3 regions of the Rahnella sp. EDr1-12 genome follow, and region 1 is predicted to be linked to each of the others. Evidence: predicted binding sites of a transcription regulator. Region 1 holds the regulator's gene; each other region holds the start of a gene.
The links. The regulator PurR, encoded in region 1, represses purine synthesis genes. The targets are predictions, from matches to a motif close to CANGCAAACGTTTGCNTG.
Positions count from the first base shown of each region.

Region 1 (4,613 bases):
CCCCGATACGGAACTTATCATTCATTCCGAAGTATTTAACGGCGTCTGGGATGCGCTGGTCGATGGCCGCGCAGACGTGGCAATTGGCGCGACGCGGGCGGTGCCGGTGGGCGGGCGTTTCAGTTTTCGCGATATGGGTTTTATGGACTGGCACTGTGTCGTCAGCCCTCAGCATCCGCTTGCGCAACTTTCCGGCGCACTGAACGATGACCAACTGCGGCCTTATCCGGCGCTGTGTCTGGAGGATACTTCGCGCACCTTACCCAAGCGTGATACCTGGACGCTGGATAATCAGCGGCGCCTGGTCGTGCCTGACTGGACTTGTGCGCTGGAATGTCTGAGCGAAGGTTTATGCGTAGGGATGATGCCGGTTCATCGCGTGAGTCATCAGATTGAACAGCAAAAATTACAGGTTCTGGCGCTGGAGAATACGTTCCCTGACAGCCCGTGTTGCCTGACGTGGGATCAGAGTAATTCCTCTCCTTCGCTGGCCTGGCTGCTGGAATACATGGGCGATACAGAAACGATGAATCAGGAATGGTTACGGGATTAGAAAAAAAACATCCACCTCTATGTGAGGCGGATGTTGGCTGGTGTGATAAATGTTTGGTCAGAACGTAACTCTTACCCCCGCATTGGCCTGCCAGGAGTTAATACCCTCATCGTCGCTGCTTAAACGCTGCTGATACCGGAAGCCAGTATTGATCGGGACGAGAAAAAACGCCTGCACAGGCAGGCGTCAGATTTTTGTTAACGGCGATAATCGCGGAAAGGGCCGTCGGCTACTGACCGGCGCTCGACCAGTTTGGGATGGACCTCAATGGTCTGTGATTCTTCGCGTTTGCTGATAATTCTGTCCAGCAGCATGGTAAACGCCATTTCGCCCAGACGCTCTTTCGGCTGATGCACAGTGGTTAATGCCGGAGAGAAGTAACGCGCATTTCGCACATTGTCATATCCGATCACCGAAATATCCTGCGGTACGCGTAAACCGAGCTCATCTGCCGCACAGATAGCCCCCATCGCCATCACATCACCGCCACAGAAAACAGCGGTAGGGCGCTGTTTCTGCATCAGGATTTTGTGCATCGCCTGATAACCCGATTCCGGTTCGAAATCACCCTGAACCACCCACTCTTCGCGCAGAGGAATGTTGGCTTCGTTCAGCGCCTTGACGAAACCCTGGAAACGACCGCCACCGGTATTACGCGCCAGTTGCCCTGGGATCACGCCAATATCACGATGCCCGCGTTCAATCAGATAACGACCGGCCATATAACCGCCTTCAAAGGCGTTATCGATAATGCTGTCAGTGAAGTTTTTGCGCGCCTCGCCCCAGTCCATGACGACCATCGGAATGGAGCGGTATTCTTCCAGCATATTCAGCAGTTCATCCGGATATTCCGCGCACATTACCAGCAAGCCGTCGACGCGTTTTTGCGCCAGCATTTGCAGATAGGCCTGTTGTTTCTCCAGATTATTATGCGAGTTACACAAAATCAGCGTGTAGCCTTTGGAGAAACAGCTGTTTTCAACGGCTTCAATGACTTCGGCAAAGTAGGGCGCTTCACTTGAGGTCGCCAGCAGGCCAATGGTTTTGGTGTTATTGACCTTAAGGCTGCGCGCAACGGCGCTTGGCGAGTAGTGAAGCTCTTTAATAGCCAGCAGAACCGCGGTTTTGGTGTCTTCGGCGACGAAACGTGTTTTATTGATGACGTGCGACACGGTTGTGGTGGAAACGCCAGCGCGCTTAGCGACATCTTTAATCGTTGCCATGTAAACAATGACTCCTGAACTCACGTGTTTCAGCACGTTAGCATTATGTTAATCGTTTGCTTGCGTGGATTTCACTGCGGACTTTTAAAAAGGCAGTGAAATCGTTGGGTGGATTCGTCAGAGTGAGGCGCAAAACGCTCTCGGGTGAAATCGACCGGCACACAGGCGTGGTAACCGACAATTTTCTCTTATAATGCAGCAAAGTGGAAGTGTTATTGTGGAATATCGCGCATGAATCAACGCGGGATTTTAGCGATGAAGTATGAGAAAATGCGTTGGCACACATTTTATGTGGCTTAATGAAACGCCACAATTGATCCGTAAGGGGGTTTTATGGACAGTAATCTGAAATTGTCGTTGATTACCACCGTTTGCGCGTTGCTTATGATTATCGCTTTCAGCTTCACCGCAGTGATGAACTAAAAGCTCTGTCATCGGGCAACAAAAAGGGCGAACCCTGATACAGGGATCGCCCTTTTCAATTTTGCACACTGACCTTTTCGCCGACATTCTTCCCTGCACAAACGCTTCGTTAAATGCTATTCAGTGATGATTAGCGGAACTTCAAATTTAACGAACTGCTTATTATCGGATCGTTTTCGGGGTCATTACCCGACGTGCACCTACATAATGATCTTGCCAGTAATCGTCGCCCAGTGAGGTAATTTTGATGTCTTCACCGGTACGCGGAGACTGAATAAACTTGCCGTTACCTACGTATACCCCGACATGGTCCGCGGCACCACGGTTATTAATTCTAAAGAAGACCAGATCGCCGGACTCCAGTTCACCGCGTTTCACCGGTGCGGCATCGCGCAGGTGGTACATCTCGTTGGCAGTGCGTGGCATTTTGATACGAATCAGATCTTTATACGCGTAATACACTAAACCACTGCAATCGAAACCGGTATTGGGGGAGGTTCCACCCCAGCGATAAGGTTTGCCGACCTGGTGCATCAGCTTGGTCATCGCCGTTTGCTGAGCATGCTGATAACGTTTCTTGTGGGTTGCGCTTAACGTAATGGGCTTGCTGTCTTCTTCGGCTAATTTCTTGCCTTTTCGGTGTCGGCCATACGCTTCTTTCTTGCTGGTCTTTACAGTGGCGTTTTTCGCCAAAGCCCGGGTTTTACTTTTCTTATCTGCTTTGGTTTCAGCTCTGGTGGTTTTGAGTGATTTTTCTTTCTTACTCTCGGCCTTACTTTCAGCTCGCGTCGTTTTCACTGTTTTGACAGAAGAGGCCTTTCGCGTCACCAGTTCGGTGCTTTTGACTCTCTTCCTGGCATTTTTTTCCTGACTCTGTTGTTCTTTCACCGGTGCCACTTTGGTTTTTTTAGTGGTTTTCGCTGCAACCGTTTTTCGCTTTCGACGTTCCTCAGGGGCAACCTGATTAACATGACTCTTTCGCTGATCGGCAGAAACACGACTCTGCGGTGACGCATGAGCAATATTCAGAAACAGCTGGGTAAAGAGCAGCACAAAAAGCGTGAACAGTAAGCGCATAGCTTCGTTACCATAGGTGGTTAGGTTAAACATCAGAGATGTCAGAGTATTGCCTAAAAGAACCAGACAAAACAGCACGAATTGCATCGATTCTAGATCATATTGTGAGAAAAAGTTAATAGCTTTTAAAACGTCGAAATAAACGCCATTTTTAGTGAATAAAATGACCATTTTTCAGTAGGTTAATATTTGTGTTAAACCATGGCGAAATGCAAATCCCTGGTTAATGTCATCGCCAAAAATGTTATTCTCGATGAATCTTTATTTTAGTGAGCCCGCACGCAGGCACTTAAAATAGTGAAATAAAATGTCAGTATTGCGAAAGACCCTGCAAAAAATGGCGTTTTTATCTGATAGCTGCCATCGTTACAATAGAGGGCAATGTGATTCAGCACTTTTTTGTGCTGCGCGTGAAGAGTAATGACCGTGACAGCCTGTACCGGCTTGAGGAAGCAAGAAATGACCACTCCAACAATTGAAAAAATTCAGAAGCAAGTTTCTGAAAACCCGATTCTGCTGTACATGAAAGGCTCGCCAAAACTGCCAAGCTGCGGTTTTTCTGCACAAGCAGTTCAGGCATTGTCTGCCTGTGGTGAACGTTTCGCTTACGTCGATATCCTGCAGAACCCGGATATCCGCGCAGAGATGCCAAAATTTGCTAACTGGCCTACCTTCCCGCAGCTGTGGGTTGATGGTGAACTGGTCGGCGGTTGTGACATCGTGATTGAAATGTATCAGCGTGGCGAACTGCAACAGCTGATCAAAGAAACCGCTGAGAAATACAAATCTTCTGAATCTGAAGAGTAATCAGCAGCGGAAATTGGCCGCCTTCAGGGCTGCTGATGACAATAAAAAGAGCGACATTGCGTCGCTCTTTTTGTTTTTATGCGTCCGGCCTGTTTGTCCGTCAGCGTGTTCCTTCACGTCAACCGCTTACTGCTGATGTTCTTCTGATGCGGTTTCGTCTTCCTGCTCTTCGGCGCTGATGGCCAGCGGCCAGCCGCCCAGGCGCTTCCAGCGGTTTACCAGCTCGCAGAACAGTTCAGCCGTGCGCTCTGTGTCATACAAGGCGGAGTGCGCCTGGCTGCTGTCAAAGACCATCCCCGCGCTGATACAGGCTTTTGCCAGCACCGTCTGCCCGAGAACAAGCCCGCTCAGCGCTGCGGTATCAAAGGTCGCGAACGGATGGAACGGGTTACGTTTCAGCCCGGCGCGTTCGGCGGCGGCCATCAGGAAGCTGTGATCAAAATTGGCGTTGTGCGCCACGATGATCGCGCGGTTGCAGTTCTGCTCTTTCATCCCTTTACGAATGACTTTGAAAATCTCATGCAGGGCGT
Region 1 is NZ_JBLZNY010000001.1:527,998-532,610, reverse strand. It holds gene punR (DNA-binding transcriptional activator PunR) at 1-553, shown strand, start outside; gene purR (HTH-type transcriptional repressor PurR) at 751-1,776, opposite strand; gene ACO0U8_RS02335 (YnhF family membrane protein) at 2,110-2,199, shown strand; gene ACO0U8_RS02330 (C40 family peptidase) at 2,362-3,276, opposite strand; gene ACO0U8_RS02325 (Grx4 family monothiol glutaredoxin) at 3,736-4,083, shown strand; gene rnt (ribonuclease T) at 4,210-4,613, opposite strand, start outside.

Region 2 (4,613 bases), 610 kb from region 1:
AACTCTTAGGAAGATTTGATGGCCTCTTTATTTGACAAGAATAGTTTCCAGATGACCCGATTGCAGAAATCAGCCGTAGCGAAAGTGGTTGGGGTTTCCCTGATCATGCTGCTGGCGGCCTGTTCAAGCGACCAGCGCTACAAGCGCCAGGTGAGCGGCGATGAATCCTATCTGGATGCACCCGCCCTGCATGAGCTGAAAGCCCCTGCCGGGATGATTCTGCCTGTACAGAACGGAACGTACGATGTTCAGGCCGGTGCAATGCAAGGTGCGGTGGGCAAACAGCTCGACATCCGTCCACCGATGCAGCCTCTGGCCTTGCTGAACGGTTCACAAACGCAATTCTCCGGCGACAGCAGTACCGTGCTGCTGGAAAACACTGCTCAGAACCGTGATTTGTGGAACAACGTGGTTAAAGCCGTTCAGCAAAACAATTACACCATCGCTAACCGTGATGATGCTAACCAGACGCTGACCACAGATTTCGTTAACTGGAATCGTGCAGATGAAGACTTCCAGTATCAGGGCCGTTATCAGATCAGCGTGAAACAGCAGAGCTACCAGTTAGCCCTGACCGTGAAAACGCTTGAACTGAAACAGCAGGATAAAGCGGTCACCACATCGGCTGAAATCCAGCGTTATAACAGCCAGATGATGAACTCCATCACCGCAAATCTGGATAAAGTGCAGCAGGATACGCAAGCCCGTCTCGATAATCGTCGCGTTGGCGAGATCGACGTGCAAAGCGGCGCAGACGATACCGGCCTGCCGGTGCTGATCGTGCGTACCAGTTATGGCGTGGTGTGGGATCGCTTGCCGAATGCCCTGGCGAAAGCCGGCATGAAAGTGACCGACAGCAGCCGTCCGCAGGGCACAATATCCGTCACCTACAAACCGTTGAATGACGATGCGTGGCAGACATTGGGTGCGAAAGATCCGGGTCTGTCCTCCGGTGATTACAAACTTCAGGTTGGCGACCTCGACAACCGCAGTAGCTTGCAGTTCCTTGATCCAAAAGGACATGCTCTCAGCCAGTCGCAGAACGACGCGATGGTGGCGGTCATGCAGGCCGCATTTAGCCAGAGCAGTGCAAAATAATACCAAGGGGCTTCGGCCCCTTTTTACATCTGTTTTTTCCACTGGAGTAAGTAAAGATGCAAAAGTTAGCTGAGTTGTATCGCGGCAAGGCGAAAACCGTCTACACCACAGAAAACCCGGACCTGCTGGTGCTGGAATTCCGCAACGATACGTCAGCACTGGATGGTCAGCGTATTGAGCAGTTCGACCGTAAAGGCATGGTTAACAACAAATTTAACCATTTCATCATGGCTAAGCTGGAAGAAGCCGGTATTCCGACACAAATGGAACGCCTGCTGTCTGACAACGAAGTGCTGGTGAAAAAACTGGATATGGTCCCGGTTGAATGCGTTATCCGTAACCGTGCTGCAGGATCGCTGGTAAAACGTCTGGGCATTGAAGAAGGTCTGGTACTCAATCCACCGTTGTTCGATTTGTTCCTGAAAAACGATGCGATGCATGATCCGATGATCAATGAGTCTTACTGCAAAACCTTCGGTTGGGTGAACGAAGAGCATCTGGCACGCATGAAAGAGCTGAGCTACAAAGCCAACGACGTGCTGACCAAACTGTTTGATGATGCCGGTCTGATTCTGGTCGATTTCAAACTCGAGTTCGGTTTGTTCAACGGTGAAGTCGTACTGGGTGATGAATTCTCGCCAGATGGCAGCCGCCTGTGGGATAAAGAAACCCTGAACAAGATGGATAAAGATCGCTACCGCCAGAGTCTGGGTGGCCTGATCGAAGCCTACGAAGAAGTTGCTCGCCGCATCGGTGTGAAACTGGACTGATCGTCAGTCAGTTTTCAGCCCTGACGCGCAATCGTTTACGTAGCGGGGCTGTATCAAACCGGGTGGTATTTGTGCCACCCGATTTCTTCTTACGCATTTAATTTCCCCTTTTCCCCACTGTTTTATTTCATTTAATGCCTTCTGACCTAAAATTACGTCCTTGCGCGGATGGTATTAACCGCGCGCGCTGGCTAGTCTTTATAAAAACAGTCTGGAGGTGGAGTATGCGTTGGCAAGGGCGTCGCGAAAGCGACAATGTGGAAGACAGACGCGGACAGGGATCCAACTCCGGTGGTGGTCCGGGCGGTGGCGGAATGCGTCTGCCGATCCGTGGGAAAAGTGGCATCGTGATTATTATCGTGGTGCTGGTCGCCGGTTATTACGGCATTGATCTGACACCGCTTATCGATGGCGGGCAGTCCGGTGGTGTGCAAAAGCAGACACAATCGCAATCCATCAGCCCGAAAGATGATGAGCAGGCGAAATTCACCTCGGTGATCCTCGCTTCTACGGAAGACACCTGGAAAGAAATCTTCCAGAAACAGGGGATGACTTACCGCGAACCGAAACTGGTGATGTACCGTGGCGCAACCCGCACCGGCTGCGGTACCGGCCAGTCGGTGATGGGGCCGTTCTACTGCCCGGCGGACAGCACGGTGTATATCGATCTCTCCTTCTATCAGGAATTGCAGAACAAACTGGGCGCGGGCGGTGATTTTGCACAGGGTTACGTCGTGGCGCACGAAGTCGGCCATCACGTACAAAATCTGTTGGGCATTGAACGCAAGGTGCGCGAGATGCAGCAGGGCGCATCGCAGGCGGCGGTGAATCAGCTGTCGGTGAAAATGGAACTCCAGGCTGACTGCTACGCCGGCGTCTGGGGCCATGCCATGCAGCAACAAAATGTGCTCGAAGAGGGCGATCTGAAAGAGGCGCTGGACGCCGCGCAGGCGATCGGCGATGACCGTCTGCAACAGCAAAGCCAGGGGCGCGTGGTGCCGGACAGCTTTACGCACGGCACCTCTCAGCAGCGGTATACCTGGTTCAAGCGCGGTTTCGATACCGGTAATCCCGATCAGTGCAACACCTTTGCCAGCCGCTGATTCGGTGAAATGCAGGCTATTCAGTTCTGGTCTGGCTGCAAAAACTGTTCAATAATCAATGACCGATTCAAAAGGCTCCCCGGAGCCTTTTTTACTTCCTGACAGGAAAACGCAGGGAACGCTATGGCTTTTCTCGATCCAACCCTTTTGATCTTACTGGTGTTTGCCGGGCTCGGCATTATCAGTCACAACAGCGCGGTGACTATCGCGATGTTTTTCCTGCTGACGGTACGTATCACGCCGCTGAACAACTTCTTCCCCTGGATAGAAAAATACGGCCTGACCATCGGCATTATCATCCTGACTGTCGGAGTGATGGCGCCTATTGCCAGCGGAAAAATCAGTGCCAGCACCATTGTGCATTCCTTCCTGCACTGGAAATCTATCGCCGCTATTTTGGTCGGCGTGCTGGTGTCGTGGCTGGGTGGGCGCGGTCTGACGCTGATGGGAACGCAGCCCCATCTGGTTGCCGGTTTGCTGGTCGGTACCGTACTCGGCGTCGCGCTGTTTAAAGGCGTGCCGGTCGGGCCGCTGATCGCCGCCGGTTTACTGTCGATGCTGGTAGGGAAAAGCTGACATGCCCGCCGCGTCCCTGACCTCATTACAGCATCAGATGCAGCACCAGGGGGTGCGGCGTTTACTGGTGTTTAGCGGGGAAGCGGGCTGGTGTGAAGATCAGGCCAGACATGTGTCGGCAGGCTGCGAAGGCGACTGGCTGTGGCTCAGTGATTCGCCGCCCGCCGGAGTGAACGCCTGCTCACCCTCTGCGGCCCGGACGCTGCTGGGTCAGGACGTTTTACACGGCATTTTTGATGCGCGCAGCGGGCTGGATGTCGAGGCACTGGCTGCCTTTTCCGGCACGCTGAAAGCCGGAAGCTGGCTGATTTTGCTGGTGCCGCCATGGCAGCTTTGGGTGCAACAGCCGGACAGCGACAGCCTGCGCTGGAGTGAACAGCCGCAACCGATCGCTACGCCCCGTTTTATCCATCGTTTTCAGCGTTTGCTGCAAAACGCGCCGCACGTTGCACTGTGCAGACAAGACACCGATTTTGAACTTTCCCCGTTGCCCGTTGCTGCGCGCTGGCTGCCGCCAGATGGTCAGCCAACGCCGCAGCAGCAGACGATTCTGCAACGGCTGATGCAGGCTAAATCCGGTGTGTGGGTGCTGACTGCGCCTCGTGGCCGTGGCAAATCCACGCTGGCAGGTATGCTGGCAGCACAATGGCCGGGCACCTGCTGGGTGACGGCGCCGGGCAAACGTTCGGTTGATCACATTCTCTGTCATGCACCGGAGTCGGTACGGTTTATAGCGCCTGATGCTCTGCTGACCTTATGTCGCGAAGGGGCGGTCAACGGCGCTGACTGGCTGATTATCGACGAAGCCGCTGCCATCCCTGCGCCGATGCTTTCGGTAATGGTCAAAGCCTTCCCGCGTGTGTTGCTTACCACCACGGTGGAGGGCTACGAAGGCACCGGGCGCGGTTTTTTGCTGAAGTTTTGTGCATCACTGCCGCAATGGCACGATCTGCGGCTGAGTGCACCGATACGCTGGTCGGAACAGGATCCGCTCGAGCCATTGATAAGCGAACTGCTGCTGTTTGAAGAACATCTGCCAGACGTGCATAACAGCGGTGAAACGCCG
Region 2 is NZ_JBLZNY010000001.1:1,141,131-1,145,743, reverse strand. It holds gene dapA (4-hydroxy-tetrahydrodipicolinate synthase) at 1-2, shown strand, start outside; gene bamC (outer membrane protein assembly factor BamC) at 19-1,098, shown strand; gene purC (phosphoribosylaminoimidazolesuccinocarboxamide synthase) at 1,155-1,868, shown strand; gene ACO0U8_RS05450 (neutral zinc metallopeptidase) at 2,093-2,971, shown strand; gene ACO0U8_RS05445 (DUF441 domain-containing protein) at 3,095-3,547, shown strand; gene ACO0U8_RS05440 (tRNA(Met) cytidine acetyltransferase TmcA) at 3,549-4,613, shown strand, end outside.
Region 2: the regulator PurR is predicted to act here: its motif matches at 1,893-1,910, upstream of ACO0U8_RS05450 (neutral zinc metallopeptidase).

Region 3 (4,613 bases), on a different contig from region 1:
TCGCTTCCAGCAGCCCTTCCTTGGTGAAAGCACTCAGCTCTGAAATAGTCACCTGACGGTCGTTGGCTTCCAGCATGATGGAAGGGCGACGCACATCATTTCGGTTGAACGTGGCTTCGCTGGCGTTCAGATTGAGTTTTCCGTCCCACATTCCCCACTGGTGATTACGTGCCAGCAGCAGATTATTGCCGAGGCCGTCGAGCGACGTCAGCTGGAAAGGAAACTGCGGATTGATATCGATAATCAGGTTCCGGTTGGCAATAAACCGGCCCACCGAGATTTCTGCCAGTGAATCCGGCAGCGGCTGAAGCCAGAGCTGTTTCCAGTTTTGCGGCAACGTGTATTCCAGCCCGGCGATGGAAAACTCATCGAGTTGCAGCCGCTTATTCGCCCGCAGCCAGTTACCTGTGGTCCGCAGTAAACTGCGCTCCCAGCGCGCGGTGGCCTGCTTGATCGAAATGCCCTGAGGCGACAGGTCGAGATTAATGATCGGATCCTGAATGTGCAGATTGCCGTTAATCATGTCAGTCGCGTTCAGCGTGATCTCACCGTCATCACTTTGCCAGTCGCCTTTTTCCAGCGTCACATCCTCAACGGAAAGATCCACATCGCTGAATGCCCAGTCAGTGCCTTGCAGACGGGCGTCGATCAGGTCCATCCGCTGAATGGTGACTTTTGGCAGGGTCTGGAAATCATCGAAAAATGCAGAAAGTGATTTTGAGGTTTGCAGGCGTACATTGCTCAGACGCAGATTTTCGATATTCCAGCTGCCGTCCGCCGCCTGGCTGGCCTTACCCGTAAGCTGGCCCCGCGCCAGATCGCCGCCGAAATTCGCGAGCGTCAGGTTTTTATTGTTCAGGTTACCCTGAATCAGGACGTGTTCGGCTGGCAGCCCGTTGACGGTCAGCGTCGCGGCACTCAGCTGGAAATCGGCTTTATCGCCCAGCAGCTGGTGTGGTTTCGGTTGCCACGGTGAAATACCGGCGTTGATTTGCTGGCCCTGAATCTCCAGTCCCGCCGCGTTACCGGTCAGCGCCATTTTACTCAGCTGAAGTGTGTTCGCCTGCAACGGTAAATTCATGGCGGAAGGACTGACGTTCAGGCGGCCATCAACCAGAACCACGCGGTCGAAAAAGCGCGGTTCTGTTATCTGACGCCAGCTCAAATCCAGATCAACTTCGCCAGCACTGAGCGTCTCAGGCTGATTTTTTTGTCCGAAAATGACATGGGTTAGCGTAATTCGTCCTGGCGTGGACCAGTCATGATCTATTTTTTCGACGGCGAACCGGTAATCACTGTTATCCGTGACCCAGCTGCTGACCCTGCCAGCGGCCCAGCGGGTTTGTAATAGGACGTAAACCAGCACAATCGCCAGTACCAGAAGCAGAACGAACGTCAGCAAAATTTTACCGATAAATTTCATCGTCTGGGGCCTGTAGCGTGAATTAGGGATAAAGGTTCTCTGTTTATGCCGTAAACAGCGAAATTTCTCAACAGCTTAGCAGACTGGAGACAATAAAAAGCGGCAGGGGTTCCAGACTCCCTGCCGCGGTGACATTCATCTTAATGTCGGTTATGACTTTTCGTGAGGGAAAACCAGATTCAGAACAATCGCCGTAATCCCGCCTGCGGCAATCCCGGAGGACAACAGCGTCTTAATCCAGTCTGGTGCAAACTGCAGGATCAGCGGCTGCTGAGAAACGCCCATGCCGACGGCCAGAGACAGCGCCATGATCATGATCGCGCGGCGGTTCAGGCGTTCACGAGACACTATGCGTACCCCGGACGCGGCAATGGTGCCAAACATCACGATAGTCGCGCCACCCAGAACCGGCTCTGGAATGTGTTGTACGAATCCGGCGACCGCAGGGAAAAGCCCCAGTACGATCAGCATCAGCGCCACCACAAAACCTACGTAACGGCTGGCAACGCCGGTCAGCTGAATCACGCCATTGTTTTGTCCGAAACAGGAATTCGGGAATGTATTAAATACCGCCGAAAGCATCGAGTTCAGACCGTTTGCCAGTACGCCGCCCTTAATTCGTTTCATGTACAGCGGTCCGCTGACCGGCTGCTCTGACACGTCAGATGTGGCAGTGATATCCCCGATGGTTTCCAGCGACGTGACCATAAAGATTAGCATCAGCGGGATCAGCAGATTCCAGTCAATTCCCAGTCCGTAGTACAGCGGCGTCGGGAAGGTGATCCAGCTGGTTTGCGTCGCTGGCGCAACAGTCGGCAGCATTCCCATCATCCACGCCGCCAGATAGCCCACCGCCATCGCGATGACCAGTGAAGCGACCCGCAGGTACGGGTTACGCTGGCGGTTCAGCAGAATAATGACCACCAGAACAACCGCAGCCAGCATCAGATTTTTCGGTGCGCCAAAGGTGTGGTCGCTCATTGCGGCGTATCCGCCACCAATCGAGGTCAGCCCCACCTGAATTAACGACAGACCGATAATCATCACCACAATCCCGGAAACCAGCGGGGTGATCACACGGCGCGCCAGATGCAGGAAGCGGGACAGAATGATCTCAGTACAGGACGCCAGCATCAGCGTACCGAACAGAGCGGCCATCATGGTCGGCACATCCGCGCCACCATTTTTCAGCGCCAGTCCACCCATAATCAACGGAGACACAAAGTTAAAACTTGTTCCCTGAATCGAGAGTAAGCCCGAACCCACCGGCCCCCAGGTTTTAATCTGCAAAATGGACGCCAGACCAGAGGCAAACAGCGACATGCTGATGATGTGCTGGGTGTCCTGCGCGGGTAATCCCAGCGCCTGGCAAATCAATAATGCCGGAGTAATGACCGCAACAAACATCGCCAGCAAATGCTGGCAGGCGGCAAATAGTGTCTGCGGGAGCGGCGGCCGGTCTTCGAGCCGGTAAATCAGTTCACTTTTGGGCGGGCGGGAGAGTTCAGGTTGCTGTGTTTCTTGTTCTGAGGTTTGCGTACTCATGTTGTGGCATTCCAATAAGCGGCAAAGCGGGCATTTTTATTGAAAATGACCACAAAAGCAATCGTTTGCTTATGGCAATTTAAAACCATGTATTTGAGTTAAGTTGGCTTATATGCGCTGTTTTTCTTGCCTGATGCCGGTTTTATGACTTCTAATTCAGTTTCTGGGAAAAAAGAAATTACTGATATTCATATAATTAGATGATTTTATTGGATTTAATACAAAATGGAGTTCTTTAATGATTCAGCTCGATACCTACGGCACGCTGGTGGCTGCCACGCTGGTTCTCCTTTTAGGACGCAAATGCGTCCAGTCGGTCAAACTTCTCAAGAAATACACCATTCCTGAACCCGTTGCGGGCGGTTTACTGGTTGCCGTGATGCTCCTGCTAGCCAACCGGGTCATGGGCTGGGAAATCGGATTTAATATCTCGTTAAAAGAACCCCTGATGCTGGCATTTTTCGCGACCATCGGCCTTAACGCCAATCTGGCCAGCCTCCGTTCAGGGGGGAAGAACCTGATGCTGCTGATATTTGTTGTCGTCGGATTGCTGTTGCTGCAGAACGTCATCGGCATAGGAATGGCAAAAATGCTGGGTATGGACCCGCTGATGGGCCTTCTGGCCGGTTCTATCACGCTTTCCGGCGGACATGGCACCGGCGCTGCCTGGAGCAAGGTTTTCGTCGAACGCTATGGTTTCGAAAGCGCGACCGAAGTGGCAATGGCCTGCGCGACCTTCGGATTGGTGCTCGGCGGTATTATTGGCGGGCCGGTTGCCCGCTATCTGGTCAGTCACTCTTCCACACCGAACGGTTCTCAGGATGACGCGGCCGATCCCAGCGCATTTGAAAAACCGTCCATTGGCCGCATGATCACGCCACTGGTGCTGGTGGAAACTATCGCGCTGATTGCCATCTGCCTTACCGCTGGCAGCCATATTTCGTTATTGCTGCAGGGGTCTGCCTTTGAAATCCCGACCTTTGTTTGCGTCCTGTTTGTCGGCGTGATCCTCAGCAATCTTCTGGCGTGGCTGGGTTTTTATCGCGTCTTCGATCGTGCAGTGTCCGTGCTCGGTAATGTCAGTTTGTCGTTGTTCCTGGCAATGGCCCTGATGAGCCTGAAACTGTGGGAAATGGCGTCGCTGGCGTTACCGATGATGGCAATTCTGCTGGTGCAAACTGTTGCGATGGCGCTTTACGCCATTTTTGTCACTTACCGGGTCATGGGCAAAAATTATGATGCCGCCGTTCTGGCGGCAGGGCATTGTGGGTTTGGCCTGGGCGCCACGCCGACGGCGATTGCCAATATGCAGGCAATCACTAATCAGTTTGGCCCTTCGCACCTGGCTTTTCTGGTTGTCCCTATGGTGGGGGCGTTCTTCCTGGATATCGCCAATGCCATCGTCATTAAGCTGTTCCTGATGTTGCCTGTCTTCCCGGCGATTCTGTAAAAAAATAAGGGCGCAGAAACGACTGTTTCCGCGCCCATCTTCTCTTTTCAACGTGGCTTAATTCAGGGCGTCTGCCTGCTCCGTATAGACTTTTTCCTCTTCCGCGGCTTTCTCCTGCGTCAGTAACTGCTTCTCGTAGACTTTAAAGAATGGATAGTAAATCACCATGGAAAGCGCCATCAGCATGATGACCAG
Region 3 is NZ_JBLZNY010000009.1:20,232-24,844, forward strand. It holds gene ACO0U8_RS22450 (AsmA family protein) at 1-1,423, opposite strand, end outside; gene ACO0U8_RS22455 (nucleobase:cation symporter-2 family protein) at 1,574-2,968, opposite strand; gene gltS (sodium/glutamate symporter) at 3,207-4,418, shown strand; gene ACO0U8_RS22465 (PTS sugar transporter subunit IIC) at 4,476-4,613, opposite strand, start outside.
Region 3: the regulator PurR is predicted to act here: its motif matches at 3,023-3,040, upstream of ACO0U8_RS22455 (nucleobase:cation symporter-2 family protein).